DNA from 3 places in the Gordonia sp. w5E2 genome. Region 1 is predicted to be linked to each of the others. Evidence: riboswitches for the same ligand, from Rfam matches in the RefSeq annotation. Region 1 holds a riboswitch; each other region holds the start of a gene.

Region 1 (9,956 bases):
GCCTCTATCGCCTGATGCAGACTCGACGCTCCGGTGGGCTCCGCGCCGACGAGACGATCGCCGGGACGCTGGGCCGCTGCGAGACCCCCGAGCAGTCCGCCGCCTCCCACGCACGCGACGACGGTCTGTGGTCCGGGGACCTCGGCGGCCAACTCGAGGGCGATGGTTCCGGCGCCCGCGACGACGTCGGGGAGGTCGTATGCGTGCAGCAGCAGCGCACCGGTCTCCGTGGCGAGAGCATCCGCGAACTCGGCGGCGTCATGATATTTCGAGCCGTGCAGCCGAACCTCGGCTCCCAGATCCCGTAGCGCCGTCACTTTCACCGGTGGGGCGTTCTCGGGTACGACGACGGTGCACCGTGTGCCGACGATGCGTGCCGCGTGCGCTGCGCCGATCGCGGCGTTTCCGCCGGACGCCACGACGACGCCGCTCTCCGAGAGGTTTCCCGCCTCGCGTGCGGCCATTACGGCATTCACGCTCCCGCGGGCTTTGAACGAACCGCCGAGTTGCAGGTACTCGAGCTTGAAAGCCACCGGCACGCGCCCGTTGACCGTGTCGAGTTCGGCGCGCAGCACCGGAGTGCGTCGAACGTGCGCGGCGATGCGGCCCCGCGCCCTTCTGACGTCGGCGACGGTGACCGGGCGGGCAGCATTCGTGGACATGGCAGCACGGTACTCGGGCGTCGCAGCGCATCCTCGACCCCGACTTCCCAAACTATTGACACCCGACACCTGACACCGCACGTCGCGCAGGATGGAACAATGGACGGGTGAGCGCGATACGACTCGACGGCAAGCTGACCCGCGACGAGATCTTCGCCGATCTCCGTGAACGCGTCGACAAGCTGCGGATGGCCGGCGTGATGCCGGGTCTCGGCACGATCCTCGTCGGCGACGACCCGGGTTCGCAGTCCTACGTCAAGGGCAAGCATTCCGACTGCGCCAAGATCGGTATCGCGTCGATCCGCAAGGATCTCCCCGCGGACGCCACCACAGAAGACCTCAACGCAGCCATCGACGAACTCAACGCCGACCCCGGCTGCACCGGCTACATCGTGCAACTCCCGCTGCCGCGACACCTCGACGAGAACGCCGCGCTCGAGCGGATCGATCCCGCCAAGGACGCCGACGGTTTGCACCCGATCAACCTCGGACGACTCGTCCTCGGCAAGGAGTCGACGCTCCCGTGCACGCCGCGCGGAGTGATCCACCTGCTGCGTCGGTACGACATCCCGATCAACGGCGCGCGCGTCACCGTTGTCGGCCGTGGCGTGACGATCGGTCGCCCGATCGGCCTGCTGCTCACTCGGCGCAGCGAGAACGCGACGGTGACGCTGTGTCACACCGGAACCCGCGACCTCGCCGCAGAGATCAAGCGTGCCGACATTGTCATCGCAGCGGCAGGTGTGCCACATCTGGTCACCGGAGACATGGTCAAGGCGGGCGCCGCTGTCATCGATGTCGGCGTCAGCCGCACCGAGGACGGGCTGGTCGGCGACGTCGCCCCTGACGTGTGGGACGTCGCGGGATATGTGTCGCCGAATCCGGGCGGCGTCGGACCACTGACGCGCGCGTTCCTGCTCGTCAACGTGGTTGAGCGCGCGGAGGCAGATCTCGCGGCCGGAGTGAGCGTCGCCGGGGGTTCCGGCCGGTGAACTCCGCGACGGATGCGCGGGTGCGGCAGCTTCGCCACGCCCGTCGGGTCCGCGCCTACATCGCGCAGATTCCCTATCTCCTGGTGATGCTGGGCGTGATCGCCGGAGCGGCGCTGGTGTTGTTCGACCGGTGGCGACGCGGTTCGTTCGTCTTCGGAACGGCTTTGCTATTGGGCGCGCTCATGCGTGCGGTGTTGCCAACGTCACGAGTTGGATTGCTGCAGGTCAGAGGAAGATTCTTCGACGTTATATCCCTTGCCAGTGTCGGAAGCCTCATGTTATGGCTAGCTGCGTCAATAGATCCTTTGGGCACGGATTGATTACAATATGGCGCACGCTTCGGTAAAGTGTCCCGTGACGTGAGCTGATCCGGCACCTGTCTGATCAGTCTCTGCGACCCTTCGGATCCTCAGGTTCCGGACGCGCGCACTGACCGAGTAGTGGCGCGCTGCGAAGGTGCGTGAGCACGTCGCAACGACCGACGAACGGCGACAAACGGGCAGGCAACCAATCTCTTCGACGCTGGATAGACCACAGGATCGCTCCACCCACGACGAGACGACGTCGATGGGTGTTTCGTTGGGTCAGGGCATGATCCACTTTGTCCTGCTGACCCGTGACGGATCGGGACGCGAACTCGTGGAGTCGCGAGTGATCGACGTCGATCCCAGCGATGGCCACGACACCGCGGGCAGGGTCAACGCAGGCATCGACCTCATGCTCGACGCCGCGCGAGGTGCCGACCGGCGTGTCGGACCGATCGGCGTCGCGGCAGGCGGCGACCTCGGGCGTGAACTCGTCGGTTCGACAGGATCGGGTCCGCGCCGACAGATCCACCTTGTCTCCGTCGAGGAGGCCGTTACGGCCTGCCTGACCGAAACGGGTCAGATCGGGCGGTATCGATCAGTGGTCGTCGTCGACTGCGGCGACACCGGCATGACCCTCTACACCGTCGATCCCTCGACCGGAGCGATCGGCGACATCACACACTCGCGCGCGCTGTCGGGTCGCGCCCTCGACGACGCGATCGTCCGCGAAGTGATCGACGCGGGCGCCGTGAGTGGTTCGTTCTCGAGCAAACTCAGTCGCAACGCGTTGCGTAGCGCCGTCCGAACTGCCAAGGAGGAGTCGGGCGAGCACGGCACAGCCGACGCCGCAGGCCGGTTCCGGATCGGCGATGCAACGCTCGCCGCAGCGGTTCGTCCGTTCCTGCTCGACGCTCGCGAAGAGCTGAGCCGTTACCTCGCAACGCATTCGGCGTGCGCCATTGTCCTTGTCGGTGGCCTGGCGAACCTGCCGACCATCGCCGACATGGTGCCCGAAGAGGATGCCGATGGCGGCCTCATCGAGGTCATCGTCCCGACGAACCCGGAACAGACCGCCGCTGTGGGTGCCGCGATGCTCTCGTCCGAGCAGGCGGCGGCACCGAGTCGCCTGACCTTTATGGGAGGCGGGAGGCGCAGGGGAGTGCTTTCGCCGCTGCCGATTGCTGTCGCCGCCGTGGTCATCGCGGCAGCGATGTTCACGGTGTACGCGGTGGGGTCGACCCTCACCGGGAATACCACCGACATCCCATCGCCTTCGAGTGCTCGAGTGGCGTCGATGTCGACCGCATCCGACGAAGCCGACGTCGTCCCCTCGGAGACGAGACAGGAACCGACGCAACTCACGTCGACGCCGGCCGAAGCTCCGCGCACAGCCCGGGAGGACGACGGACCCGGGTGGGCGACAACGCAACTGCCGCCGACCACGCCGTCGCCGTCGACGCTCACACTCTCCGCGCGTCCGAGTACGCCGTCGACGACTACGCGGCCACCCAGCGCCGAGACCAGTCGTCCCACCTTGCCGCTGCCGCCGGGGATCACGATTCCGCCGAATCTGCTGCCGCCGGAGTTTGCCCCGCCGTCGAGGGAGCCCGCTCCCGGCGAGCAGACACCCACTCCAGACAATCAGCAACCCTCCGGGGAAGCTGGTCCGAATGGCAATGCGTCCCAGTCGAATAACCAGCGCGGTACCGGCACGGGCAGGCAGGCGCCTGCCACCACGACCACGACGACACCGGTTCCCGGCGGACTGCTGCCCCCGCCCTGAGGTACCTGAACGCCCTGAGGTACCTGAACGCCCTGAGGTACCCGAACGTTCAGCGACGCGCGAGATCGACTGTGCGCTTGAGTAGATCGCCGATGGCGTCGAATTCGGTGAGGAATCCGTCGTGTCCGTTGTCGGACTGCACCACCTGTAGGCCTCCGACGCAATTGCCGAGTTCTTCGGCGAGCTCGACCTGTAACCGCAAGGGGTACAGGCGATCCGAGTCGATACCGCCGACGATCACCGGAACGTCGCAGGCGTTGAGTGCTGCCGTCACGCCACCGCGATCGCGCCCGACGTCGTGGTGGTTGAGTACTTCGCTGAGAATGACGTAGCTGCCCGGATCGAATCGCTCGACGAGTTTGCCCGCCTGGTGCTCGAGGTAGCTCTGCACGGCGTAACGTCCGCCGGTGAGCGGATTCTCTTGTCCCTGAGCGTCGTTCGCGAAGCGCTCGTCGAGTTCCGGTTCGCTGCGGTAGGTCAGGTGTGCGATCCGGCGAGCGATTCCCATTCCGGTCGTCGGCGACTCGCCGGTGCCGTGATAGTCGCCGCCGTGCCACGCCGGATCGGACGTGATGGCTGCGATTTGCGTTGTCTGCGTGCCGATCTGGTCGGCTGTCGCACGAGCGCCGACGGCGAGCACGAGTGCGCTTCGAACCCGTTCGGGATACTCGATGATCCACTCGAGTGCCCGTGCGCCGCCCATCGAGCCGCCCACGACCGCACCGATACTCTCGATGCCCAGATGATCCATCAGCGCGACTTCGGCGCGGACCTGATCGAGCACGGTGAGTTGCGGGAAGCTCGAACCCCACGGTCGGCCCGTGGAGTCCAGCGATGCAGGCCCGGTCGACCCGCGGCATCCGCCGAGCACGTTTGCCGAGATGACGCACCATTCGTCGGTGTCGACTGCCGCGCCGGGACCGATCAGACCGTCCCACCAGCCCGGGGAGGGGTGAGCGGCATCTGCGGGTCCGGTGACGTGTGAGTCGCCGGTCAGGGCGTGCAGCGTGAGGATGACGTTGTCGCGGGTAGGTGACAATTTTCCCCACCGCTGAAAAGCGAGGGTCACGTCGTCGATCTGCTCACCGTTGTCGAGTGAGATCGACCCGAGACGGGCGCTGAGCATCTGGCCGTCCGGGGCGTTCTCCCAGTCTGGCCGTTGCTCTGTATCCGTCTGCGGGTCGATGCTCACCGACACAGGTGTCCTCGCTCCTTGCTCTGCGTTGTTTACTTGGCTGCTTCGAAACCCCGGTCGAGGTCGGCGAGAATGTCGTCGATTCCCTCGATGCCCACCGCGAGGCGGACGAGGCCGGGGGTGACACCCGCGGCGAGTTGCTCCTCGGGGGTCAGCTGGCTGTGGGTGGTCGATGCGGGGTGGATCACCAGCGAGCGCACGTCACCGATGTTGGCGACGTGGCTGTGCAGCGTGAGCGCCTCGACGAACCGCTTGCCCGCGTCGACGCCGCCTGCGATCTCGAAGCCGATGACCGCACCTTGGCCCTTCGGCGCGAGCTCCTGGCCACGCTTGTACCAGGGCGACGACGAAAGGCCGGCGTAGTAGACCTCTTCGACCTGCGGGTTGTCGTTGAGGTACTCGGCGACGCGCTGCGCGTTGGCGACGTGGCGCTCGACCCGCAGGCTCAGGGTCTCGAGGCCCTGGGCGAGCAGGAATGCGTTGAACGGCGAGATGGCTGCACCGGTGTCGCGGAGCAACTGCACGCGGGCCTTGAGCGCGTACGCGGGAGCGCCGAGATCGGCGAAGACCGCACCGTGGTAGCTCGGATCGGGCGTGGTGAAACCGGGGAAGAGGTCTTTCCCGTCGCGCTGGACACGCCAGTCGAAGGTGCCGCCGTCGATGATCACGCCGCCGATCGCGGTTCCGTGCCCGCCGATGTACTTGGTGGCCGAGTGCACGACGATGTCGGCGCCATGCGCGAGCGGATTGAGCAGGTACGGGGTGGCGACGGTGTTGTCGACGATGAGCGGCACGCCGTTGCGGTGTGCAACCTCCGAGATGCCCTTGATGTCGAGGATCTCGTTGTTCGGGTTGGAGATCGACTCGCCGTAGAACGCGCGGGTGTTGTCGCGCACGGCAGCCTGCCAGGAGTCGAGATCCTCGGGATCCTCGACGAAGGTGACCTCGATGCCGAGCTTGGGCAGCGTGTAGTGGAAGAGGTTGTACGTTCCGCCGTAGAGTCGCGGACTCGACACGACGTGCCCGCCGTTCTCGACGATGTTGAGGATCGAGTACGTCTCCGCGGCCTGACCCGATGCGACGAGCAGCGCGGCGACGCCGCCCTCGAGAGCGGCAAGACGCTGTTCGACGACATCCTGCGTCGGATTCATCAGCCGCGTGTAGATGTTGCCCGGCTCGGCAAGGCCGAACAGGTTCGCGGCATGGGTGGTGTCGTTGAAGGTGTACGACGTGGTCTGGTAAATCGGTAGCGCGCGGGCGTTGGTTGCCGCGTCGGCTGACTGGCCCGCGTGGATCTGCTTGGTCTCGAAACTCCAGTTGTCGGCTGGGTTCTGGTCGACGTCGACGTCAGACATTGAATATGCGTCACTTTCTACGGTCGGCAGGGCACGACGACCCTGTTGGGGTCCGACCTTCGGACCCGCGCTTGCCGGGGACCCGAAACCATCTTCGATGGAGATCATCGAGGAGCGGGGTCCCACAACCCGGTCATCACCCGGAGCACCCCACCGCGGTTGGAGGGTTGCCGATCAGCGAGCCGGGGCTTTGCGCTGATACTCATGACCTGGCGTCAAGGATATAACACGGTCGAAATGAAGTGAGAACCCTCCGACGCAGGCTGGTTCTTGGGCTGGACAAGGCGTCGTTGCGGCCGCGGTGCTCCTCGGCGGCGAATGGCCCCGAAGAATGCCTTCTCGTGTAGTCCGAACAGTCGAATTTGACGTTCTTTATCGACGGTTCGCCGCGCGATCGTCGGTTTCTGCCGTGGCGTGGGTCACAGACTTCTACGATCCGATCATTCGCGAGGGGTCGGCAAACCCGGACGCCGACCATGTCGCGATGACACGGCAGAACCGGCCGGATTGGTGGAGAACGCATGGGTGGTCACTTCGGTTTCAGGCGATCGATCAGGGCGGCGAGCACACTCGGACTCGCCGCAGTCGCAGCGGTTCTCCTCGCGATAGGCCAGACTTCCGGCGCGGGTGTCGCGCGAGCCGAGGCCAGCGCCGATTGCGGCAACGGCGCACTCGTCTTCGTCGGCGGTACGTGGGATCCCCAGGCACATTTGCTCGACGGCGTCACGCGTCAGCCGCAGTACGCCGGCTACACCGTCGAGCGCGTCGAGTATCCGGCGTCGATTTGGCCGTTGGGTGCCTTCGGCTTCGACGACAGTCAGTCGCAGGGCGTCGCGGCAACGATGTCGACAGTGGCGAGCTATCAGGCGCAGTGTCAGGGTTATCCGGTCGTGATCGTCGGGTACTCGCAGGGCGCGGGAATCGCCGGCGACGTGCTCACCGGCATCGGCACCGGCAATACTTCTGGCCACGAGATCTCACCGAGCAAAGTTTCCGGACTGCTCTACTCCGATCCTCGGCAGGCAGGAACTCTCTACGGACAGGGCATCGAACGCGTTCTGATCGGCGTGATCCCCGGACTGACCATGGCGGGCGGACGCGGCGTCGACGACTTCGGCGGAATTCCGGTGACCTCCGTGTGCTTCACGGGCGATCCGATCTGCGACCTGCCCGATCCGCTCCACGATCCGCTCGGTGCCCTCGATGGCTTCGCGGGTTACTGGGTCAAGCATGGTCTGTACCCGCTCTACATGTATTTGGCAGCGACCAACGGGGCCCTGTGGGACGCATGGGGAGTCAAGCCGTTGCACTGCGACAACACCACTGGCCAGGTCAGTACGTGTCAGCTCGTCGTGCCGTCGTCGGCGTGGGTCCTCACCCAGCAGTTCGTCGACAAACTCGGTCTCGGTTGGACCGTGCCCGACCTCGTGAGCAAACGGTGGAGGTTCCCGGACATCCTCGGCATCACACTGGCCGACTTCCAGCCGCCGATCCGGTGGGCCATGGGTTGGTTCCCGCAGTTGCCCCAACTCGGCTACGGCGGTGTACTCACCGACGTCTACACGTTCCAGGACATGGCACGAGGATTGTTCACATGGGATCCGGTGCTCTGGGGGCAGGGCGTCGACGCGTTGAGGACCAGCGTCAGGAGCATCGCGGCGATGCCGCTGAACTTCGGAAAGTTCTGGGCCTACACACTGACCGGCCGCGATGTCACGGGCATTCCCGGACCCGCGTACCGACCTTCGCTTGTCGCGTTCGAAGAGTGGCTCGCGTCGCTGCGCTCTCCGTCGACGACGACCAGCCACACCGAGTCGCTGGTGGCGCTGTCGGCATCGGAGAAGATCGCCGAAGCCTCGGGGACCGTGGTCACGGAGAAGAACGTCGGTGACCACGAAGGGCTCGGCACCACCGGAGCTGGGGTCAGCACCGGGGATGAGGGCGCCACCGGCACTGAGGGTCCCTCTGGCGGAAAAGTCGTCGACGATTCGGCCAGCGTTGGTGGCGACGGCGCAGCTGACGGGACGGGCACCGGAGCCGGGTCGACGCCTCCGACTGTCAGCGACTCGCCGCAACCCCAACCGCACCCGGGCGGGGAGTCGTCACAGCCGAGCGAGAATCCCGGCGGCGCGCAGGCGCCTGCACCAGAGTCGTCGGCGCCCCAGCCAACACCCGACACGTCAACACCCGACAAGCCAACAGCCGACACGTCGACATCTGACGAGTCGACACCCGGTGCCTCGACGCCGCATGCAACGTCGCCGGAGAGTGCGACACCGAAACCAGCGGCGGAGGGCGCACCAGCTGCCTGACTCCGGCCCCGCGAGGGGTCGGGTGTGAACGAATTCACCGTCGACGACGGAATCACGCCGACCGGGGTGCTCGTTGCAGCGGGAATGTCCTCAACCACCACGACTGAGACGAACTGGCCCGGGACGACTGGGCCCGGGACGAACAGGAATGTCGTCCACTCCAATGCCACTCGTCGGTTCGCCATGCTGGCGATGGCGCTGGGCGGTTTCGGGATCGGCACCACGGAGTTCGTCGCGATGGGCCTGTTGCCGAACATCGCGTCGTCGGTGCATGTCTCCGAGCCGACGGCGGGCTATGTTGTCTCGGCCTACGCACTCGGGGTGGTTGTCGGGGCGCCGCTCATCGCAGCGCTGACCGCGCGGATGTCTCGTCGCACGCTGTTGATCGCACTGATGGTGGCATTCACGGTCGGCAATGCCGCGACCGTGCTGGCGCCGAACTTCGGAACGCTCATGGTCGCGAGATTCGTGGCGGGACTCCCGCATGGCGCGTACTTCGGTGTCGCGGCTCTCGTCGCTGCGCACCTGGCCGGACCTCGCAACCGTGCCAAGGCGGTCGGTCTCGTTCTCCTCGGGTTGTCTGTTGCCAATGTCCTCGGTGTGCCGTTGGCGACCTGGCTCGGCGAAAGCCTTGGCTGGAGAGCAGCTTTCGTGGTCGTGGTGATCATCGGCATCGTGACGATCGGTGCGCTGTTCGTCACGTTGCCCGCACTCGACGACATGGCCGTCACCAATCCGATGACCGAACTCGGCGCCCTCACCAGGCCTCAGGTGTGGTTGACGCTGGCGATCGGCGTCGTCGGGTTCGGCGGCATGTTCGCGTTCTACACGTATCTCAACACGGCGCTGACAAGCCTCACGGGTATCTCGGTCGGATGGGTTCCGGTGGTGTTGATGGTCTTCGGCGTCGGCATGGTGGTCGGCAACCTGGTCGGCGGTGCCGCCGCCGATTCGAGCGTGCCACGCGCGATTTTCGTGGGACTCGTCGCGACAGCGGTGGTGCTCGGATTGTTCGCCGCATTCGTCGCGTCGCCGTGGGCGGCCGTTCCGCTGACCTTCCTCGTCGGTGTCAGTGCGACGGCGATGGTGCCCGCACTGCAAACGCGTCTCATGGACGTGGCCGAAAACGCTCAGACGCTGGCCGCGGCGCTCAACCATTCAGCGCTCAACATTGCGAACGCACTCGGTGCGTGGCTCGGTGGCGTGGTGATCGCCGCGGGGTTCGGGTACCGAGCGCCGTCGGTCCTCGGGGCAGGACTCGCGGTTGCCGGCATCGTCGTACTGGGTCTGGCGTTGGCTGTTGCCCGACGCACGGCTGCCCGGCACACAGCCACATCAACAACAGCGAC
Region 2 (9,956 bases), 1.5 Mb from region 1:
CTCTGCCTCGAGGCATCGAGGAACGCACTTCCAGCATCCAGGTCGCCGCGCTCGTATGCCTCGGACGCCCGGAGCTTCGCTGCCTGGCCCTCCTGATACAGCTTCTCCGACTGTACGGTCGGGTTCGGTACGCGGCCAGCAGTCTCGTCGCCGGGCACCACGTTCACCGTCACCGGGAGCGTCACCGTGTGCTCGGTCAGCGTTGCCGACTCGACGTACCGCAGCTCGAGTTCGGCGATCTGCGCGACCCCCAACCCCGACACTCCGTCAACGGCCAACTTGAGCAACAGCTTTCGTTTCTCAGACCCGTACAGGTCGCCAAGTTCGATCGACACTTCGCCGTCGGCGACTTGGTGTGCGGGAAGGTCGTTGTACAGACTCAGCTGCACTTCCGGAACGAACCGCACCGTCAGTGTCACGGCCTGCACCGCCTTGGACAGCAGACCCTCCACCTCGCCGGAGATCGCAGATCCGGCGGCGTCGGGATTCTCGGCGAACACGTGATTCCCGTTGCCGGAGCGCGCGATTGCCGACAGCAGCGTCTCGTCGTATCCGGCGCCGTAGCCGAGCGTCGAGGTAACGATCCCGTCGGATGCAGCCTTCGACGTCAGCGAGGCGAACTCGTCGACCTCGCAGATCCCACTGTTGACGTGCCCGTCGCTGACGACAAGCACCGTGCCGCCGCGAATCTTGGATGCTTTGGCGGCGCGGCGCAGTTCCTGTAGGCCGCGCAGGTATCCCGAGGACAGATCGGTCATCCCGCCAGCGAAGATCGCGTCGACGAGTTGAGTGGCCTGCTGTTTGTCGGACAGTGGGCCGGCGGGCACGGCGACTTCAGCTTGGTCGTCGAACGTGACGACGCCGAAGACATCCTGCGGGTCGAGCCGTGCGATCACGTCCGCCAGCGCCTTCTTCGCGCCATCGAGGGGGGCGCCGTTCATCGATCCACTGCGATCCAGAACGATCTGCAGCGCGGACCGCGGGCGGTCGACGACTGGCGCGTCAGGAGCCTCGAGTTCGATGAGAACGGAAACCTCGTCGGCGGACTCATGCGCGACGACGTCGACATCGAGGGCGGTGGAGAACTTCATGATCTGCTCCTGATTCCCGCCCGGATGAACAACCAAGGCGACTTTGCGCGGAAGTGCGATTAGTAGTTTGCGCGAAACTTCGAATAGTGTCAAGGGGTGGCTACCGGCTCCGACTCGCGCCTCGCGGACCACCCGCGCCCGAACGTCGCCGTCGACATCGCGGTCCTGACCGTCGTCGACGGACAGTTACACGTTGTGGTGCAACGAGATTCAGACTCCGGGCAGTTATCGCTACCTGGCCGTTTTATCCGAGAGCGACGCACCGTCGACCAGACTGTGCGTGAGGTCCTTGAACTCAAGCTGGGGCTTTCACCCGATCACGTCCGACCGCACCTGCTCGCGGTCTTCAGTGATCCTGACCGAGATCCCCGCGGGTGGACGATCTCGATCGCACATGCCGTCGCGCTTGCTGCTTCAGCGCTGACGGACGTCGTCGGAGAGCTTGCTCCGCTCGACGCCGATGGGCATCTCGCGTCGGGGGAGCGGTTGCTCTACGACCATGACGAGATCATTGCATCTGCCACTGACAATCTGCGCGAGCGATATGAGGACCGCCCCGACCCCGACAGCCTGCTTCCCGAGCCGTACACGTTGTCGGACCTGCGCGAACTGCACGAGGCGATCCTTGGTCGACGCCTCATGCGTGACTCGTTCAATCGCCGCGTGCAGCCGTTGTTGGAACCCAAGGTCGACGGCCTGGGCGTTCCGGAAACGCGTGTCGGCGGTGGACGGCCAGCGAGGTTGTTTATGAAGAGTGCGCCGCCATCAGCGACGTTCGGATGGAAGCTGCCGAGTAAGGACGAGTGACGCAGCGAATACCCTTCTGCTTGCTTCGTGGAGAGCCTCAGCAGCCAACGGGTCCGCTCAGAACTCGCCCAAGACCCGAAGGTTCGACGCCGAGCGGCGTCCGCACTCCATTCGGGTTGAGGCCTGACAAGGTGTACTTCGAAAGCCCGCACTAGATCCGTGTCCTCTGTTCGTTTGCCGCTCCGCGCTTTCTTCCCCGCAATAGATGTCGGCGGCGCAGAATAGCCGCTAGCGAAAGACGAACAAAGGAGGGTGGATCATGTCGGGTGGCGGCAACGAGTCAGAAACAGGCGGCAAAATTCCTTCAGGAGAGCAGCAATCCGCTGCGTCGAAGTCTGACAAGTATGAGGGTTTCAATCCATTCACCGATTCGCGATTCAGGTTCGGGCTGTGGGCCGTCGGGTTCGCAATGGCAGGAATCGTCGGAATTGTGGTTGCGGCAGGAATTCTGTTCAACGACACCTCGGGTGTCGCTGTCGTGGGTTCTGCAGCGGGGGTTGCGGGCGCGGCTGTTGCAGCCTATTTCGGCCTATCGGCGACGGCAGAGGCATCAAAGGCCGTGGGCGCTGCGACTGCTACGGCCATGCAAGCGAACTCGGACAGTCAAGCAGCGACAAACGCGGTGAAAAACGCAGCCGGCAAAGCTGATGCGGCGGCCCAAGCAGCCGAAGGGGCGTCTGCCGCCGCTGTTCGCGCGGCTGACGCGGCGGACGAACTCGCTAAGTTGATGGCTGGTCGCAGCGAGACATGACAGGTGGTCAACGGCGGGCGGTTGGGCGATTCTTCGATAATCAGAATCCCGACAGAAGCGAGTTGTCTCTACTTCTGTCTGAACTGGGCCATGACGCAGAAGGGCTTCTGCCCACTGAATGATTCGGCCTACACACGTAGTGAATTCGCGTGTTCGAGCGACACGGCGCTGGCCGTCCCGGCTGCACTGTCTCGCCACTGAGCGATTCAGCCGCATTCACACGAACCGGACCTCGCTGCCCTACGCTCGAAAGGTATGCGCCGTCCACCGCACACCCGTCCGCTCCTCCGCGCCGCAGCGCTGGCCATGGCGCCCGCGCTGATCCTCGCGGCCTGCTCGTCGACAAACGACGACGCTGCCCATACGTCCGTCACCTGCGGCGAGATCCCGACGGGCACACAGATCGACTCCAGCGCGGCGCCAAAGTCGTCGCAGGACATCTCGACTCGACCCGAAGCTGCCACCGGCTATCGCACCGGGATGCAGCCGGTGCAGACCAACACCTACGCCGCGGCGACGGCCAATCCGCTGGCCACCAAGGCGGCGTGTGAGACGCTGCGGGACGGCGGTACTGCAGCCGACGCGCTCGTCGCAGCGCAGATGGTGCTGGGCCTGGTCGAACCGCAGTCGTCCGGCATCGGTGGCGGGTCTTTCGCTCTCTACTACGACGCCGCCAAGCACAAGGTCACCGCTTTCGACGGCCGCGAGACCGCTCCGGCGGCAGCCACCGAGGACTACCTGCGCTACATCAGTCCCACCGATCAACGTGAACCGATTCCGAGCGCGCGTGCATCAGGGCGCTCCATCGGTGTCCCCGGTGCCGTGCGCATGCTCGAGGAGATCCACGACGACTACGGTCGCACCGCCTGGAAGAACCTCTTCGATCCCGCAGTCAGCCTGTCCGACAACGGCTTCGACATCTCACCGCGACTCGCCACCGCAATCTCCGAATCGGCCGACGACCTCAAGGCCGACGACGACGCGCGCTCGTACTTCCTCAATCCGGACGGCACGCCGAAGACCGCGGGAACACGACTGACCAACCCCGCGTACGCGAAAACGTTGGGCGCGTTGGGAACCGACGGTGCGCAAGCCCTGTACACCGGAGCCATCGCCGACGCGATCGTCGCGAAGGCCGGCTCGACGTCGAACGGTATGACGCCGAGTCTCCTTACCACCGACGACCTCAAGAACTACAAGGCTATGCGGCGCGAACCAGTCTCCACCGAGTATCGAGGCCACCGCATTGTTGCGATGCCCGGACCGTCGTCGGGCGGCATCACTGTCGCCGCGACGATGGGCATCCTCTCCAACTTCGACATTCCGTCGATGGGGCCGACCGGCGTCGACCGCGACGGCGGGCACCCGAATCCCGAAGCGGTGCATCTCATCAACGAGGCCGAACGCCTCGCCTACGCCGACCGCGACAAGTACATCGCCGACCCCGACTTCATCCCGTTGCCGGGCAAGGGTGTTGCGACGATGCTCGATCCGACCTACCTGAAACAGCGTGCGGCACTGATCAAACCGAACACGTCGCTGGGTAAGGCACAACCCGGAGATCTCGGTGAGGTCCCGCTCGGTTCCTACACAGGCACAGAACACGGAACCAGCCACATCACCGTCGCCGACAAGTACGGCAACGTGGCGTCGATGACGACCACCGTCGAATCGGCGTTCGGCAGCTTCCACATGGTCGACGGCTTCATCCTCAACAACCAGCTCACCGACTTCTCCGCGGAGCCGCGCGACGACTCGGGAGCGCTTCTCGCCAACCGGGTTTCGCCGGGCAAGCGCCCGCGATCATCGATGGCTCCGACCCTCGTCATGCAGCCGGGAGCCAATGGTGAGCCGGACACCTTGACGGCCGCGCTCGGATCGCCCGGAGGCTCCGTGATCATCCAGTTCGTCGTGAAAACGCTTGTCGGAATGTTGGATTGGAACCTGAACCCGCAGCAGGCGGTATCGATGATCGACTTCGGCACAGCCAACACCCCGACGTCGAATGTCGGTGGCGAACATCCACTGGTCAACACTGCCAACGACGGCGCCGACGATCCGCTCGTCAAGGGACTGCGCGAACGCGGAGAGCAGGTGTCGGTCGACGATCAGTCGAGCGGGCTCAGCGCATTGCAGCGCTCAGGTAACGGCTGGGTTGGCGGGGCTGATCCTCGCCGGGAGGGCGCCGTGATGGGCGACGACGCGTCGTTGAAGTGAGGTCGACGTCGGCGGGACGCTAATGATCCTCAACCGTCCGCGCCAGAATCCCGAGTGTCGCGCGCAGCCCGGCCTCGGGGATGATCGGGAACCGGCCCTTGATGTCCTCGTTGGTCACGCGGCTCCAGTCGTAGTACGACGTGACCAGCGTGCCGTCGTCTGTCGGTTCGAGCCGGTAGCCGTAGCGGTGATCGAGTGGCGGTCGTACGGTTCCGATGATCGTCCATTCGATCCACCGGTCCTTCTCGAAGCCCGTAATGATCACCCGTACGTCGTATTTGCCCATCGGGAGGTCGTTGAGCGACTCGCGATCCATGTGAACGACGAACTCGTCGTCCACAGCGCTGACGGGCGATCCTTCCGCACTTTGCAACATGCCTGAGCTGTCGATGGCGACGTGACCTCCTGGCGAGGTCAAAAGCTCAAAGATCGCCGACGGTTCGGCATGGATCAGACGGGTGATCTCGAACAGCTCGGCCATCAGGTCTCCTCTTTTCGACGTTGTGCCCACGATATGTGTTGCACCAGAGTCGACGCCTCCGCGAACAACCCGACCTTCCACTTCGCGACCCTAAGAATCTCGCAGATTCATACCCTCGGCGCGACGGCGGCGCAGCACTAACGTGGCGTCGGTTATGAGTGTCAGCGCCCAGCCCTGGCTTGCTGGCCAGCAACCCTCCGTCGTGGTGGGGTGCTCCAGGTGACAACCCGACGGAAGCAGGCACTCGCCGCTGCCGTAACAACGACACCGAGGAACGAAGACCGATACCTGTGACAGCTGAACTTTCCGCTGCGCACTCGCGTCCGCTGACCAGCGAACCGCGTGACGCAGAACTGCTTTCGGCCAAGCTGGTCAAGGCGCGTAAGCCCGGCCAGTGGGTGAGTAGCGCCGTCGTCCTGGTTCTCGCAGCGATGCTGGTGCACACGCTCCTGACCAACCCGCGGTTCCAGTGGGATGTGGTCGGCGACTACTTCTTCCATGCATCAATCCTGCGCGGCCTCGGCCTGACCTTGTGGTTGACTGCGTCAGTCATGGTGTGCGGCTTCGCATTGGGGATTCTGCTCGCCGTGATGCGCTTGTCGTCGAACCCCATCTTGTCGACGCTGAGCGCAGGCTACGTGTGGTTGATCCGATCGATTCCGCCGCTTGTCCAGTTGCTCTTCTGGTATGAGCTGGCCTCGCTGTATCCTCAACTGTCACTAGGGATTCCGTTCGGTCCGGAGTTCGTCAAAGCCGATACGGCGCACTTGTTCTCGGGCGTGCTCGCTGCGTTCGTCGCACTGACCCTCGATGTCGCGGCGTTCGCAGCCGAGATCGTGCGCGGAGGCATCCTCTCCGTCGACCGTGGTCAGGCCGAGGCCGCAGAAGCGTTGGGGCTGAGTCGGTATCGCATCTTCCGTCGAATCATTCTGCCGCAGGCCATGCCGGCGATCGTCCCGGCGTCGGGCAATCTGCTCATCGGGCTGCTCAAGGCGACGTCGATCGTCAGTGTGATCGCCGTCCAAGACCTGCTCTACTCCGTGCAATTGATCTACCAGCAGAACTACCTGATCCTGCCACTGCTGCTGGTCGCGACCATCTGGTACATCATCGTCACCAGTGTGCTCTCCGTCGGGCAGTACTTCGTCGAACGTCACTACTCGCGCGGCAATCGCCGACCGCAACAAGGGTTCTGGACGACGATCCGGGAGAACTTGCCGCTGTTCGGGCGAGTGCGCACCGACCTCCGCAGATTTGATCGTCGTAACGAAGGTGCGGTGGGCGCGTGAGCTTTGCGACGACGCGCCGCGGGAAAACCGCAGCCCTGCGTGACGATACGGAGTACGACGAGACGCTACCTCTCGTCCGAATCCGAGGACTGCGCAAGAGCTTCGGACTCCACAAAGTCCTCGACGGCATCGACGTCGACGTCCCGAGGGGCACTGTGACGGTGTTGCTCGGACCGTCGGGCTCGGGTAAGTCGACGCTGCTGCGCTGCATCAACCACCTCGAGAAGCCCGACAGCGGCTTCGTCGAGGTGGGCGGTGAGATCATCGGATACCGGCCTTCGTCGGGAAAGCTGCACGAACTGTCCCATCGTGAGATCGCGCGTCAGCGTTCCACGATCGGGATGGTCTTCCAGCAGTTCAACCTCTTCGGTCATATGACGGTGCAGCAGAACGTAATCGAAGGACCGTTGGCCGCGGGCATCCCGCGCGGCGAAGCCGTCGCACGAGCCGGCGATCTGCTCGAACGTGTCGGCATGGCCGGACGCGAAAGTGCCTACCCGCGCCAGCTCTCCGGCGGTCAGCAGCAACGAGTCGCCATCGCACGAGCCTTGGCGCTCAAGCCACGCCTCATGCTGTTCGACGAACCGACAAGCGCGCTCGATCCCGAACTCGTCGGCGAGGTCCTGGCCGTGATCCGTGATCTCGCACGCAGCGGTATGACCATGGTGATTGTCACGCACGAGATCGGATTCGCCCGCGAAGTTGCCGACCAGGCGATCTTCCTCGACGGCGGGCGCATCGTCGAATCCGGTGCTCCCGCAGAGATTCTCGACGACCCGCAACACGAGCGGACAAAAGCGTTTCTCTCCGCGGTGCTGTGAGACTGCGCGAGGCCGGTTACGGCAGATGCATTTCCTCCTGCCGTAACCAGTTACCAGACAGATGAATTCAGACAAGGGGACCAGAACGATGAAGCACCGACCACGTATTCTCGCCCTGTTGGCCGCCAGTGCTGTGGTCGGGAGCATTGCGCTGAGTGGTTGTGGATCGTCGTCGGACGACACGACGAGCTCAGCCGAGGCGTCGGCCGTTCTGACACAGGACATCACCAGCAAGATCGTCAAGGACGATGCGATCAGCGCTGAACTGCCGGAGAGCGTGCGCTCAGCGGGAACCCTGACCGTCGGCACCACACAGACTCCCGGGACGTCGAGCCTGCCGCACGGCGGTGTGGTCGACGACAAGAACGTCGGACTCGATCTGGACTTGCGTGACGCGATCGGCAAGGTCCTCGGTGTCAACTGGAACGTCGAGTACGGAACGTTCGCCTCGATCATCCCCGGCGTCCAGAACGGGAAATACCAAGTAGGACAGGCGAACTTCGGAGTCACCGCCGAACGCGAGAAGGTCCTCGACTTCTCGACCTACCTCAACGACGGTCAGGGCTTCCTCGGCTCGAAACGTGTCGACCTACAGAAGGTCTCGACCATCACCGATGTGTGCGGCTACACCATCGCCACCACCCCCGGTTCGACCTTCCAGACACTGCTGAGCTCGCACGTCGATGACTGTGCCAAGATCGGCAAGAAGCCGTGGACCGTCCAGTACTTCAACGACACAGCGCCCATCTTCCTGGGTCTGGCGAACGGCAAGGTCGACCTGTTCTTCGGGCCGGTACTGAGCCTGAAGTACGACGAGAAGCACGTCGAGGGAACCAAGTTCCTCGGCCAGATCAGCTCCACACCAGTCGGATTCGTCACCGCAAAGGACTCGGGCCTGGCCAAGCCGATCTCCGATGCCGTGAACAAGCTGATCGAGACGGGGGATTACGCAAAGATCTTCGCCAAGTGGGGTGTCCCGGATACGGGCGTCGAGAAGTCGACGGTCAACCCGCCGAGCACCTTCTGATCGACGGACTGCCTCGCGGTCGCTGCGAGCGGCCTGGTCGCGGGTCGCTGTCGGTGCGCCGGTCCGTGGGAAGTAGGGGAAGTAGGGGAAGTCGGTGCTCGTCGGTCTGCGGGAAGTAGGGGAAGGGTTCTTTCCGCGACTTGCTGACCTTTCCGCGAGGAACAACTCGAGGAAAGCGAAGGAACCCACCGAAAGATTCTTTCCCCTACTTTCTGCGCCGCGGGGAGCTCCTTCCCCCACTTCCTGCCCGGCTGCAGACTCTTTCCGCTACTTCCTGCACCTCGACAGGCCTCTTCCCCGACTTCCTGCACGCCCGCGCGGCGCCCACCCCGCCGCTCCGCCGTTGACCTGCGACGACCCGGCGCGCGCCTACACTTGGTCGTATGGCGATAGTGAACCGGGGGTTCGTCGGGCGTCGCGATCGGATGGCTGATCGGCTGCCGCCCGGGCAGTACTCGACCGTCGACTTTCCTGTGCTGTCCGCCGAGCCGACGCCGGCGCTGCCCCATGACCGGTGGAGGTTGACGATCCAGTCGTCGGATCATCGTGCGCACAGTCTTGGCTGGTCTGACTTCCGCGACCTCCCACACCAGGACGTCACCACCGATATCCATTGCGTGACACGCTGGTCGAAGTTCGACACGCGGTGGCGCGGGGTGTCATTCGACGACTTGTTGTCGACGCTGCCCTGGGCGCCGGACGCTTACGTGATGGCTCACTGCTACGGCGGATACACCACCAACGTCCCGCTCGCCGACCTGACCGACGGGAAGGCGTGGCTCGCAGACACTTTCGACGGTGAACCCCTTGCGCCAGAACACGGCGGGCCGGTGCGGCTGCTCGTTCCGCACCTGTACTTCTGGAAGAGTGCCAAATGGGTTCGACGCCTGCGGTTCATGCCCAACGATGCGCCGGGCTTCTGGGAAGAGCGCGGCTACCACATCTACGGCGACCCCTGGCTAGAGCAGCGCTACTCGTGACGCCACTGCCCCTCACGCGGCTACTCGTGACACACCCGTCCGTGACACCGAAGGAGTGATGGCCGTGGACTGGCAGATCACGACGGTGGTCGGGTCGCAGATGCAAACGCCCACAGCGCGTTCACTGCGACTCGCGCTCAGCGAACCGATGAGCGCCGACGCGGGCGCGCACGTCGACATCCGACTGACGGCGGAGGATGGATACTCGACGGCCCGGCCCTACTCGCTCTCCGATGTCCGCGAGAGCCGCACCATCGAGGTGACCGTCGAGAAGGTCGACGACGGCGAGGAGTCCCCGTACCTCGTCGACGTCGTCGAGGTGGGCGAGCCGCTCGAGATCAGCGGACCGAACGGGCAGTGGTTTACGTGGGATCCGTCGCAGACGCGGCCGGTCCAACTCATCGGCGGCGGGTCGGGGATTGTGCCGCTCATGTCGATGATCCGACTCCGCGAGGTGAGCGCACCACTGACGCCATTCAACCTCGTGTACTC
Region 3 (9,956 bases), 2.5 Mb from region 1:
GAGGGGAATGACCCTGGTGTCCGGCCCGAGGCACTGGGACCTGCGGTACGGGCCGTACACGCGGCTCCTGCGCGATCTCGGTGTGCTCGTCGACGCCTCGCACCGCTACTCCACGATCTCAGGAATGGCATTGATGCTCCGCGGCGGCGACCGCTTCACCCTGGTTCCGGAGGGGACGGAGTCGATGCGCGCCATCGATCGCAGTGAGTTCACGCTTCTTCCCATCTCCGATCTCGCCATGCCCATGGACACGTGGGCGATCAGGCGCGCCGACAGCGACGATCTCGACGCCGTCGTCGCAGCACTTGCGGTGGACGCGTGAGTGTCGGGGTCCGGTGGGACTGCCGGGGTGGTGGGCTGGGGTCATGGCGAGCCGGGGTCATGGTGGGCTCGGGTCGAAATCACGCCACGACCGGCGCGCGAGTACATTGCTAGGCGACGAAACTCCCGGCCAGCAGTGCGTTCGGGATAGGCGACAACAGAGAGCGGAAGGTGTGCAGGGCATGACCTATGCAGGCGATCTGACTCCCCAGCAGGCCTGGGAGATGCTGGAGACCGACCCCAACACGGTTCTGGTCGACTGTCGCACCACGGCGGAATGGGCATTCGTCGGCGTCCCGGATCTGGAAGTCATCGAGAAGAACGCCGTCTTCGTCGAGTGGAACACCTTTCCCGACGGGTCGCCCAACCAGGCATTCATCGCGGAACTGCGCGATGCGGGTATTCGTGACGACAACGAAGTGATCTTCTTGTGCCGCTCCGGACATCGCTCGATCGGAGCTGCCGAGGCGGCGACCGCGGCCGGAATCACCAAGGCGTACAACGTTCTCGACGGATTCGAGGGCGCACTCGACGAGAACGACCACCGCGGCGCCGTCGGGTGGCGTGCCTCCAATCTTCCGTGGAGGCAGTCGTGAGTCACGAACTGCCAGAAGGCGTTTCCTTCGACACCCTCGCCGTGCGCGGCGGCCTGGCTCGCTCCGGCTTCTTCGAGACCTCCGAGGCGCTCTACCTCACCAGCGGTTACGTGTACGACTCCGCAGAAGCGGCCGAGCGCGCTTTCACCGGTGAGGACGAGCGATTCGTCTACTCCCGCTACGGAAATCCGACGACCGCCATGTTCGAGGAGCGACTGCGCTTACTCGACGGTGCCGAGGCATGCTTCGCGACGGCGAGCGGCATGGCCGCGGTGTTCGTGGCGCTCGGCGCACTGCTGAAGGCGGGCGATCGGCTCGTCGCGGCGCGCAGCCTATTCGGTTCGTGCTTCGTGGTGTGCAACGAGATCCTGCCACGCTGGGGCGTCGAAACGGTTTTCGTCGACGGCGAGGACCTCGACCAATGGGAGCAGGCGCTGTCGACGCCGACCGACGCGGTGTTCTTCGAGACGCCGTCGAATCCGATGCAGACTCTCGTCGACGTCGCGAAGGTGTCTGAGCTTGCTCACGCTGCGGGCGCAAAGGTGGTGTTGGACAACGTCTTCGCCACACCATTACTGCAACGCGGGTTCGACCTCGGCGCCGACGTGATCGTCTACTCGGGTACCAAGCACATCGACGGCCAGGGCCGCGTGATGGGCGGTGCGGTGTTGGGAACCAAAGAGTACATCGACGGTCCGGTGCAGACTTTGATGCGTCATACCGGTCCCGCCTTGAGTCCGTTCAACGCGTGGACGCTACTCAAGGGGCTCGAGACCATGCGCCTGCGAGTCGACGCGTCGGTGGCGTCGGCGTTGCGCATCGCCGAATTCCTCGAGGCCGACCCACGCGTGCGGTGGACCAAATACCCGTTCATCACATCGCATCCGCAGTACGACCTCGCGACCAAGCAGATGTCGGGCGGCGGCACCGTCGTGACGTTCGAACTCAATGACCACGACGGCGTCGACGGCAAGAAGCGGGCATTCGAGGTGCTCAACGCGTTGCAGGTCATCGACATCTCGAACAATCTCGGCGACTCCAAGTCGCTCATCACCCACCCCGCCACGACGACGCACCGCGCGATGGGTCCGGATGGTCGGGCGGCGATCGGGCTCAGCGACTCGGTGGTGCGACTATCGGTCGGGCTCGAGGGCGTCGACGACCTGCTCGGCGATCTGGATCAGGCGCTCGGCTGACTCGTCGCCCGTAGGTCGCGCAGCACTTCTCGAACCATGCGCACCGACGCGTCGTCGAGGACGTTGCCGAACTCGATGACGCGTACCCGCTGCGAGAGCCGGTCGGCGAGTTCTGCTGTCTCGCTGGGGATCACGACGACGTCGAGTCCGGCGAGCTCGTCGTCGGAGGTGTCGTCCAGCATCCTCACGTCTGTGATGCCTGCGGCAGCAAGCGAATCCCGCACGCTCGCCGCCTGATCGGCGGTGTTGTACCAGAGCCCGACCTTCTGCTCGGGCGGAACGTCGGCGATCTGCATGAGCGTGCGGATGTGGGGTGCGACGACGATGGCCACCACCTCGGCGCGATCACTCATCAACCCGCGGACCTGCGCGAGGTGGAAGAACGTGGTGAGTACCAGGTCTGCTGGGACGGCGTCTGGGTCGAAATGGTCGAGTACGAGCGGAGTAACCTGAACGCCGAGCTTCTCGGTGAGTTCGTCTGCGAAGTAGTCGGCGCGGTCGTCGTTGCACTCGACGAAGTACACCCGAGGTGAATCCGCTTGTGTGACAGCGAGATTCAGTGCGAGATCGCCGATCTCGGTGGGGGAGAGCCCGAGCTGGAGGCACTCGTCGACCGCGCGCTGCAGTGTCTCGCGGGCGGTGTCGCGTGCTTCGGACCGCGGCTGCGTCGACGTCGCGGCGAGCACGACCATCCCGCCGCGGCCCCGCGATTCGACAAGCCCGGCCGCGCGTAGGTCGCCATAAGCCCTGGCGACGGTGTTCCGGTTGATGCCGAGATTGTCGGCGAGCATGCGGGAACCGGGTAGGCGGTCGCCGGCGCCGAGTTGGCCCATCTCGATCATGAAGGTCAACTGGGTGACGATCTGCCGATAAATGGGCATGTCAGAGTGCTCGGTGACGCTGATCGGCGGCTGAGGTCCCATCGGGGTCGTGTGCTCCTGAAAGATGAATGTCCTAACCGACTATGCCATAGTTGGATGATCCGCACGACCGATCTGAGGACGACCATGACAGACGACGCCTTCTGGGATGCCGCCCAGCGACACCTGATCCGCTACATCCCCGCGTTCACTCCGCGCATCATCGAACGCGCCTCGGGGTCGTACGTCTACGACTCCGACGGCAACGCAATCCTCGACTTCACGTCGGGTCAGATGAGTGCCGTGCTCGGCCATTCGCATCCCGCGATCGTCGAAGCGGTGTCGAATTCGGTTGCCACGCTTGATCATTTGTTCAGCGGCATGCTCAGCAGGCCCGTCGTCGACTTCGCTTCGCGGCTCTCGACGACCCTGCCCGACAACCTCACGCGCACAGTGTTGTTGACCACGGGAGCCGAGTCCAACGAGGCGGCGATCAAGATGGCCAAGCTCGCCACCGGCCGGTACGAGATTGTCTCGTTCGACCGGTCGTGGCACGGAATGACCTCTGGCGCAGCGGCTGCCACGTTCTCGGCGGGCCGGCGCGGCTACGGCCCCACGCTGCCGGGCAACTTCACGCTTCCCACCCCGAACGCGTACCGCTCGCCGTTCCGCAACTCCGACGGGTCCTACGACTGGGAAGCGGAGCTGGACTACGGGTTCGCGGCCGTCGACACGCAGTCAAACGGCTCGCTCGCCGCGTGCATCGTCGAACCGATCCTGTCGTCGGGCGGCATCATCGAACTGCCCGAGGGCTACCTCGCGCGGTTGCGGCAGATGTGCGACGACCGCGGCATGCTGTTGATCCTCGACGAGGCGCAGACCGGGCTCGGCCGCACCGGCACGATGTACGCGTTCGAACGCGACGGGGTTGCTCCGGACATTCTGACGCTGTCGAAGACTCTCGGCGCCGGGCTACCCGTCGCGGCCGTTGTGACGAGCGCGGAGATCGAAGACCGTTGTGCTGAGCGGGGATTCCTCTTCTACACCACGCATGCGTCCGACCCGCTCGCCGCGACCGTTGCCCTCACGGTGCTCGACGTGATCGAACGGGAGGGACTCGTCGAGCGTGCAGCCAAGCTCGGAGATCAGTTGCGCGAGAGGCTGATCGCGCTGCGCGACGACGTCGAGGTGGTCGGCGACGTCCGCGGCCGCGGGCTGCTGCAGGGCGTCGAACTCGTGACCGACAAGGCGTCGCGCACACCCGCGGATGCGTTGGGCGCCAAGGTGACTGCCGCCTGCCTCGAGCGCGGACTGCACATGAACATCGTCCAGCTCCCCGGCATGGGCGGCATTTTCCGCATCGCCCCGCCGCTCACGATCAGCGACGACGAACTGCACCAAGGCCTCGACATCCTGACCGACTCCCTCGCCGCGTCGCTCTGAGTGCGGGTGGTTCGGCGCGGGGGTGTGGGCTCCACGACGCGGGCACGCACCCACTACCCCGACGTCAGCCGAGCTCGTCGACGCCGAGCGCGCGCAGGACGGTCGCGAGCTTCGCCGACGTCTCGTCGAGCTCCGCCTGCGGCTCCGACCCGGCGACGATGCCGCCGCCGGCCCAGGTGTGGACATGGCGACGGTCGTCGGACAGCTCGAGCGAACGGATCGTCACCATCCACTCGCCGTCGCCCGCGGCGCCCGACCATCCGACGGCGCCCGCATAGAATCCACGACGCTCCTCGTGGGTCGAGATGAACTGTGCTGCAACATCTCCCGGTGTTCCGCACACCGCTGGTGTTGGGCTCAGCAGCAGTGCGAGGTCGAGGGCGGTGATCGTCGGATCGGTCAGCACGCCGCGAATCGGTGTTGCCAGGTGCCACATCTCGCCGGTCGAGACCAGCGACGGCTGGTCAGGCACGTCGAGTTCGCGACAGATCGGCTCGAGCGCGTTACGGAGATGGTCGACGACGAATGCGTGCTCGGCCCGGTCCTTCGTCGAGGCCAGTAGTGCCCGGCCGGCAGCGTGGTCGACGTCGGGGTCTGCTGAGCGCGCCGCCGATCCCGCATAGGGGCGGCACGTCACCTCCAGACCTTGCTTGCGCAGCAATACTTCTGGGCTTGCGCCGACGAGCCATCGAGCTCGCGGGTCGGTGTGCTCGTCGACGCTGAGGTCGACGAGAAACGCAGAGTGATCGGCGTTTCCGTACGCCAGTGCCTCGACAAGTCGATCCGGGTCGACGGGAGGTTCGACGTCGAATTCGACGGCGCGCGCGAGCACGACCTTCGACAACGCCCCCGCGTCGATCTCGTCGATGGCACGTGCGACCCGGTCCCGATGCGTCGCGGCGTCGGGAATCAATGTGACGCGCTCGGCGTGAGCAGGCTCCGGCGCTTGCCCCACGATCGCCGAACCGCTGTGCGTGATGGTCTCGGGAACCAGCAGCGCGGCGTCGTCGGCGGTCGTGAACCCGATCGCCCCGGTGACGGCGCCGATGCGCCCGGACCGCAGCGCCTCGGCAGCCTCGGTGGCGTCGGTGAATCCCGCGGACGCGCCACGCGCTCGAACGGTGCCGTGCGGCCTGGACAGGACGAAGACCTCCGAAGCTGGCATGGATTCACGCTACCGGTTGCGTGGAAGCGCAACCGCGCACAGACCGGCGAGGCCGGCGCACAGAATCGGGGTCGATAAGACGCTCGGCGATCGCACCCTCGGCCGCCTTTCGTGCACGCTGAGTGAAAGTTGACAGCTCAGCGTCGCGTCGGTGATCCTTGGAACAGGTCATGAGTGCCAGCGACAAGCCCCGGCTAGCTGGTCGGCAACCCTCCTCCGCGGTGGGGTGCTCCGGGTGACGACCTGGCCGTGCCCAGGGTGGGTACGGCAAGCGTGGATTCCGAGGAGACTATTCGATGACTGCTGTCGTCACCCGTTCGCACACCGAGTTCTCGCAGGCCAAGGCTGTTTCGCCTGCGCAGACCCCAACTATCGCCCCACTCGCCGACGTCGTCGGCGCCGCCGAATGCGCGCCGCTTTCCGACGGTACGACGGTGCGCTACGCCAACTTCGACTACGCGGCCAGCGCCCCCGCACTCACTGCGGTGGCTGATGCCGTCGCCGACTCGCTGAGCACTTACGCCAGCGTGCACCGCGGCGCGGGACATCTGTCGCAGGTCACGACGCGTCGCTACGAGGAGTGCCGCGAGACAGTTCGACGCTTCGTCCGCGGTCGCGCCGACGACGCCGTCGTGTTCACTCGCAACACCACCGACGCGATCAACCTCGCGGCGCATGTGACGCCCGGCGACGTCGTTGTTCTCGACATCGAGCACCACGCGAACCTGCTTCCGTGGGTCGAACGCAAAGACAAGTGGACACGCATCGTCGAAGTTGCGTCGACCATCGACGAGACTCTCGCGGCCGTCGAGCGCGAACTCGCAACCAAGCCCGCCGCGCTACTTGCGGTGACCGCGGCGTCGAACGTGACCGGCGAGGTCCTCCCGATCTCGCGACTCGCATCGATTGCGCACCGGCACGGCGCCCGAATCCTCGTCGACGCCGCACAACTCGTCGCTCATCGGCCGGTGTCGATCGTCAGTCACGGCATCGACTACCTCGTCTTCTCGGGCCATAAGCTCTACGCGCCGTTCGGCGCGGGTGTGCTGATCGGACGCACCGACTGGCTCGACGCCGCGCAGCCGTATCTGGCGGGCGGCGGTGCAACGGCAGACGTCGACGTCGAGGCCGGTTGCGCGTCGGTGTCGTGGCACACGGGTGCAGCGCGTCACGAAGCGGGATCTCCTAATGTGTTGGGCGCCATTGCGATTGCTGCCGCATGCGACGCGATCACCGACCTCGGACACGAGTGGATCGGCGCGCACGAGGCGTACCTGTGCGCACAACTCGACGCCGGACTCGCCGAGATCGACGGAGTCACCCCCTTGCGTGTCTTCGACGACGGCCTCGAGCGCGTCGGCATCGCAGGCTTCACCGTCGACGGCCATAGCCCGCGCGAGGTGGCGGAGTACCTGAGTTCGGAACACGGCATCGGTGTACGCGACGGAAAGTTCTGCGCGCACCCGCTTCTCGACCGACTCGGTTATCCCGACGGCGCTGTACGCGCGAGCTTCGGACTCGGCAGCTCGTCCGACGACGTCGACCGCCTGCTCCACGCGCTGCGTTGCCTGAGCGATCGCAGCGCCGACGCCCCCGACATCCACCACCGAAAGGCACACTCGTGACGATCCAATCGAGTTCTCCGACAGACGTTCTCGCCGACCAGCTCCTTGCTGCCGACACCGGCGTCATCACCATCGGCCGCCCGGCGCTGCGGGTTGCGATCGTCGGCGACGCCGGTGCCGCCGAACTGCCGATCGTCGTGCGACGTTCGACGCTGCGCGACGCCCAGCGCACTCGCTCGCTACTGCGGGCCGGCACCCGTGACACCGCGAACTTCTCGGTAGCACTGGCTGTCGAGGTTGCGATCGCACCGCATCCGGGGTCGGCGCGCGCGTCTGTCGCCTCGGTGTCGGCTGCCGGCTCGTCGGTGACGTCCGCCGGCGATCCCGCAGAGACCGTGCGCTACGTCGGTACCCCGCACGGCCTGGCCACACTGATCCGCGACATCTACGCGGCAGAGGTCGCCGACGCCGTGCTCATCGTTCCGATCGACGGCTCGGCCACCGAGCACCGCGTGCGCGCAGAGGTGCTGCCGCAGTTCGAGTCTCGCCGCGCTGCGTGATCTCGACAAGCTCGATCAGCGGGTGGGGCTCGATCAGCGGGTAACAAGCTGATCAGCGGGTGGGGCTCGATCAGCGGGCGGCGTAGGCGCGGGCGAGGTCGAGGCGCTGCCACGACTGTGCGCCGGGGCGTTGGTCGTCGAGCGGGTATCCGGCCGGGTAGGCGGTGCGCCGTAGTAGATCGGTTGCTTGTGCGCGGGTGAGTTGGGGGTGTGCGCGCAGCACGAGGTCGACGGCCGTCGGCGGTACGACGAACGCTGCACTCGGCGAGCCGATGCGCGAGAGTCCGTAGGACATGCGCTTGTTGTAGTCGGCCAGTGCGTCGGGTGTGCTGCGGTATGGTGTGTCGCGCGCGATGCACGTTGATAGTACTGCGCGGCAACGCCATTCGAGTTCTGCACGGAGTTCCTGCCCGGCAGCAACGATCAACGGTCGGAACCTGGGGTCGGCGTATCTGTCGGCGACGGCGGCGTCGGCGACCATGCGTCCGGCGATCACGTCGAGCGGGTAGTGCACGCCGAGGACGACGCGGTTGTAGCCGGCTTCGCTGCCGCGCGCGAGGAATTGTGGTGCGAGTTCGGGAATCATCAGTGCGAGCAGCCCGGTGCGGATCATTGCCGACGCGGTGTGCCCGGACGGGTACGACGAGCCGCTGGACTGCACGTCGCTCTTGGACCTGCCGGGCCGGTTGTACACCGTGATGCGGTCGGGTTCGGCCACATACGGACGGTCGTTGTCAGACAGGGCCTTCTCGACCGCCGTGGACGCAGCGATGCCTTGGCCCCGGGCGAATAGTGTGTCGAGCAGAGCCGAGACCTTGGGCAGTCGTTTGTCAGCAAGGGCCTGACGGAAATCTCTACCGAGGTTGGTGCCGAACGCATCCGACATTGTGTAGAGCTGCGTCTGCGACAAGCCGTCAATCGCGTAGCCGTCGTCGAGTGCCCGCTTCTGACGTGCCGGATCGTTCTTCGCCGACTGATTGATCGCCGCGGCCCTGTCCGAGTTCTCGGCGATCGTGTCGGGGTGGTTTTTGCGAATGTCGGTGAAGCTCGAGATCACTGGCCAATAGATGACGTCAGAGCCGTGGACGTCGGACTGGTACACCGTCGCGATCGCACCCGCGGGGAACGGCGTCGGGTTGGGTCGAGGCGGCGCCGCGACGGCCGTGGGTACCTGGGCGCCGAGGAGTGCGCAGGCGGTCAGAGCGGTGGCCGCGACGACGCGCCTGAGCGATCTGACGGGAATGTGGATCGATGACATCGAGTGTTTCCTCACTTGCCCAGGTAGACGGTCTTGTCGGCGCCCGGGTAGGGCTTACCTTCATCGGTGGTGCGGCACAACGCTTTTGTAGCACCCTGTGCGCTCGCGAGCGCCCATTCGGGTGTTGCTTTGAAAGTTCGGAGATCGTTGACGGCACGGCCCCCGTTGAACACGGCGTTGACCGAGACATCCGACAATGGGATGTAGTGGCTGAGTTCGCCGCCGGCACTGAGGTTCTGCAGCACTCCGGCAGCATAGGTCAGGCCAGGGCCGCCGATGATCGGCAGACCCGCCACCTTTTCGAATACGCCGATCAGCTCGTCCTTGTCCTTCGGGACGAATGCGTTGCTGAGGTACACCTTGCGTAGGTTGGCTCGGACGCTCTTGACGCTCGCCGCAAACGACGCCTGTTGCGATTTCGGCAGCGTCGATCCATGCGTCGCGCCGACGTAGACGACGGCCTCGTCCAGGCTCAAGCCTGCCAGCGGGCGACAGTCGTCACTCGACGGACTCAACGACTTCGCGAAGGTGGTCAGCTCAGGGCTGACGTTCACGGCGAAGGCGTTCTTGACCCTTTCCCGTTGAACCGGTTTGGTGCCGTCCCCGGCCGCCAGACACGTGCTGTCTGCCTTGTCTCCGAGGGCGTTTCCGCCCTTCTCGGCCACGGTCCCCGGCAGCTCGACGACCGTTTTCACGATCTTTCCCGCGATGGAGCCGATGATGCTGCTGACGATCGGCACACCGACGGCACCCGAGACGGCCTTCGATGCGACCTCGTCGAGGATGGTCGCGATGTTGCCGAGGACGATCGCGTCGTTTGCCTCGATCCCTACGAGAACGGTCTCGATCGCGTCGTTGAGCGTGATCGAGGAGAGCCGGTAACCGTCACGGTAGGTGCCGTTCTTGATCGACAACACCTGCTGGACCAGCGCATTGGCGCCGTGGGTGGCCTGCACGCCTTGACCTGGACTCACTTCCGACCCGCGCTGAGT

Evidence for each region. Region 1 has a riboswitch for S-adenosylmethionine ahead of RND64_RS07445 (bifunctional o-acetylhomoserine/o-acetylserine sulfhydrylase). Riboswitches for the same ligand answer to the same signal wherever they lie in the genome.
Region 2: linked by a shared signal. The riboswitch ahead of RND64_RS00515 (amino acid ABC transporter permease) and the one ahead of RND64_RS07445 (bifunctional o-acetylhomoserine/o-acetylserine sulfhydrylase) in region 1 are both predicted to bind S-adenosylmethionine.
Region 3: linked by a shared signal. The riboswitch ahead of RND64_RS19155 (aminotransferase class V-fold PLP-dependent enzyme) and the one ahead of RND64_RS07445 (bifunctional o-acetylhomoserine/o-acetylserine sulfhydrylase) in region 1 are both predicted to bind S-adenosylmethionine.

What each region holds. Positions count from the first base shown of each region.
Region 1 covers NZ_CP144213.1:1,624,331-1,634,286, forward strand. Annotated here, with positions in the region: gene RND64_RS07420 (serine/threonine dehydratase) at 1-662, opposite strand, end outside; gene RND64_RS07425 (bifunctional methylenetetrahydrofolate dehydrogenase/methenyltetrahydrofolate cyclohydrolase) at 770-1,654, shown strand; gene RND64_RS07430 (DUF3017 domain-containing protein) at 1,651-1,974, shown strand; gene RND64_RS07435 (hypothetical protein) at 2,222-3,745, shown strand; gene metX (homoserine O-acetyltransferase MetX) at 3,795-4,943, opposite strand; gene RND64_RS07445 (bifunctional o-acetylhomoserine/o-acetylserine sulfhydrylase) at 4,973-6,295, opposite strand; SAM riboswitch class IV at 6,358-6,505, opposite strand; gene RND64_RS07450 (cutinase family protein) at 6,817-8,607, shown strand; gene RND64_RS07455 (MFS transporter) at 8,692-9,956, shown strand, end outside.
Region 2 covers NZ_CP144213.1:121,090-131,045, forward strand. Annotated here, with positions in the region: gene RND64_RS00490 (vWA domain-containing protein) at 1-1,091, opposite strand, end outside; gene RND64_RS00495 (NUDIX hydrolase) at 1,188-1,898, shown strand; gene RND64_RS00500 (hypothetical protein) at 2,158-2,649, shown strand; gene ggt (gamma-glutamyltransferase) at 2,905-4,866, shown strand; gene RND64_RS00510 (polyketide cyclase) at 4,886-5,347, opposite strand; SAM riboswitch class IV at 5,498-5,615, shown strand; gene RND64_RS00515 (amino acid ABC transporter permease) at 5,638-6,636, shown strand; gene RND64_RS00520 (amino acid ABC transporter ATP-binding protein) at 6,672-7,457, shown strand; gene RND64_RS00525 (transporter substrate-binding domain-containing protein) at 7,546-8,484, shown strand; gene RND64_RS00530 (sulfite oxidase-like oxidoreductase) at 8,868-9,464, shown strand; gene RND64_RS00535 (FAD-binding oxidoreductase) at 9,523-9,956, shown strand, end outside.
Region 3 covers NZ_CP144213.1:4,238,161-4,248,116, reverse strand. Annotated here, with positions in the region: gene RND64_RS19185 (LysR family transcriptional regulator) at 1-322, shown strand, start outside; gene RND64_RS19180 (rhodanese-like domain-containing protein) at 504-917, shown strand; gene RND64_RS19175 (O-succinylhomoserine sulfhydrylase) at 914-2,113, shown strand; gene RND64_RS19170 (GntR family transcriptional regulator) at 2,098-3,036, opposite strand; gene RND64_RS19165 (aspartate aminotransferase family protein) at 3,121-4,416, shown strand; gene RND64_RS19160 (isochorismate synthase) at 4,481-5,581, opposite strand; SAM riboswitch class IV at 5,748-5,861, shown strand; gene RND64_RS19155 (aminotransferase class V-fold PLP-dependent enzyme) at 5,878-7,206, shown strand; gene RND64_RS19150 (hypothetical protein) at 7,203-7,706, shown strand; gene RND64_RS19145 (phosphatase PAP2 family protein) at 7,777-8,964, opposite strand; gene RND64_RS19140 (hypothetical protein) at 8,976-9,956, opposite strand, start outside.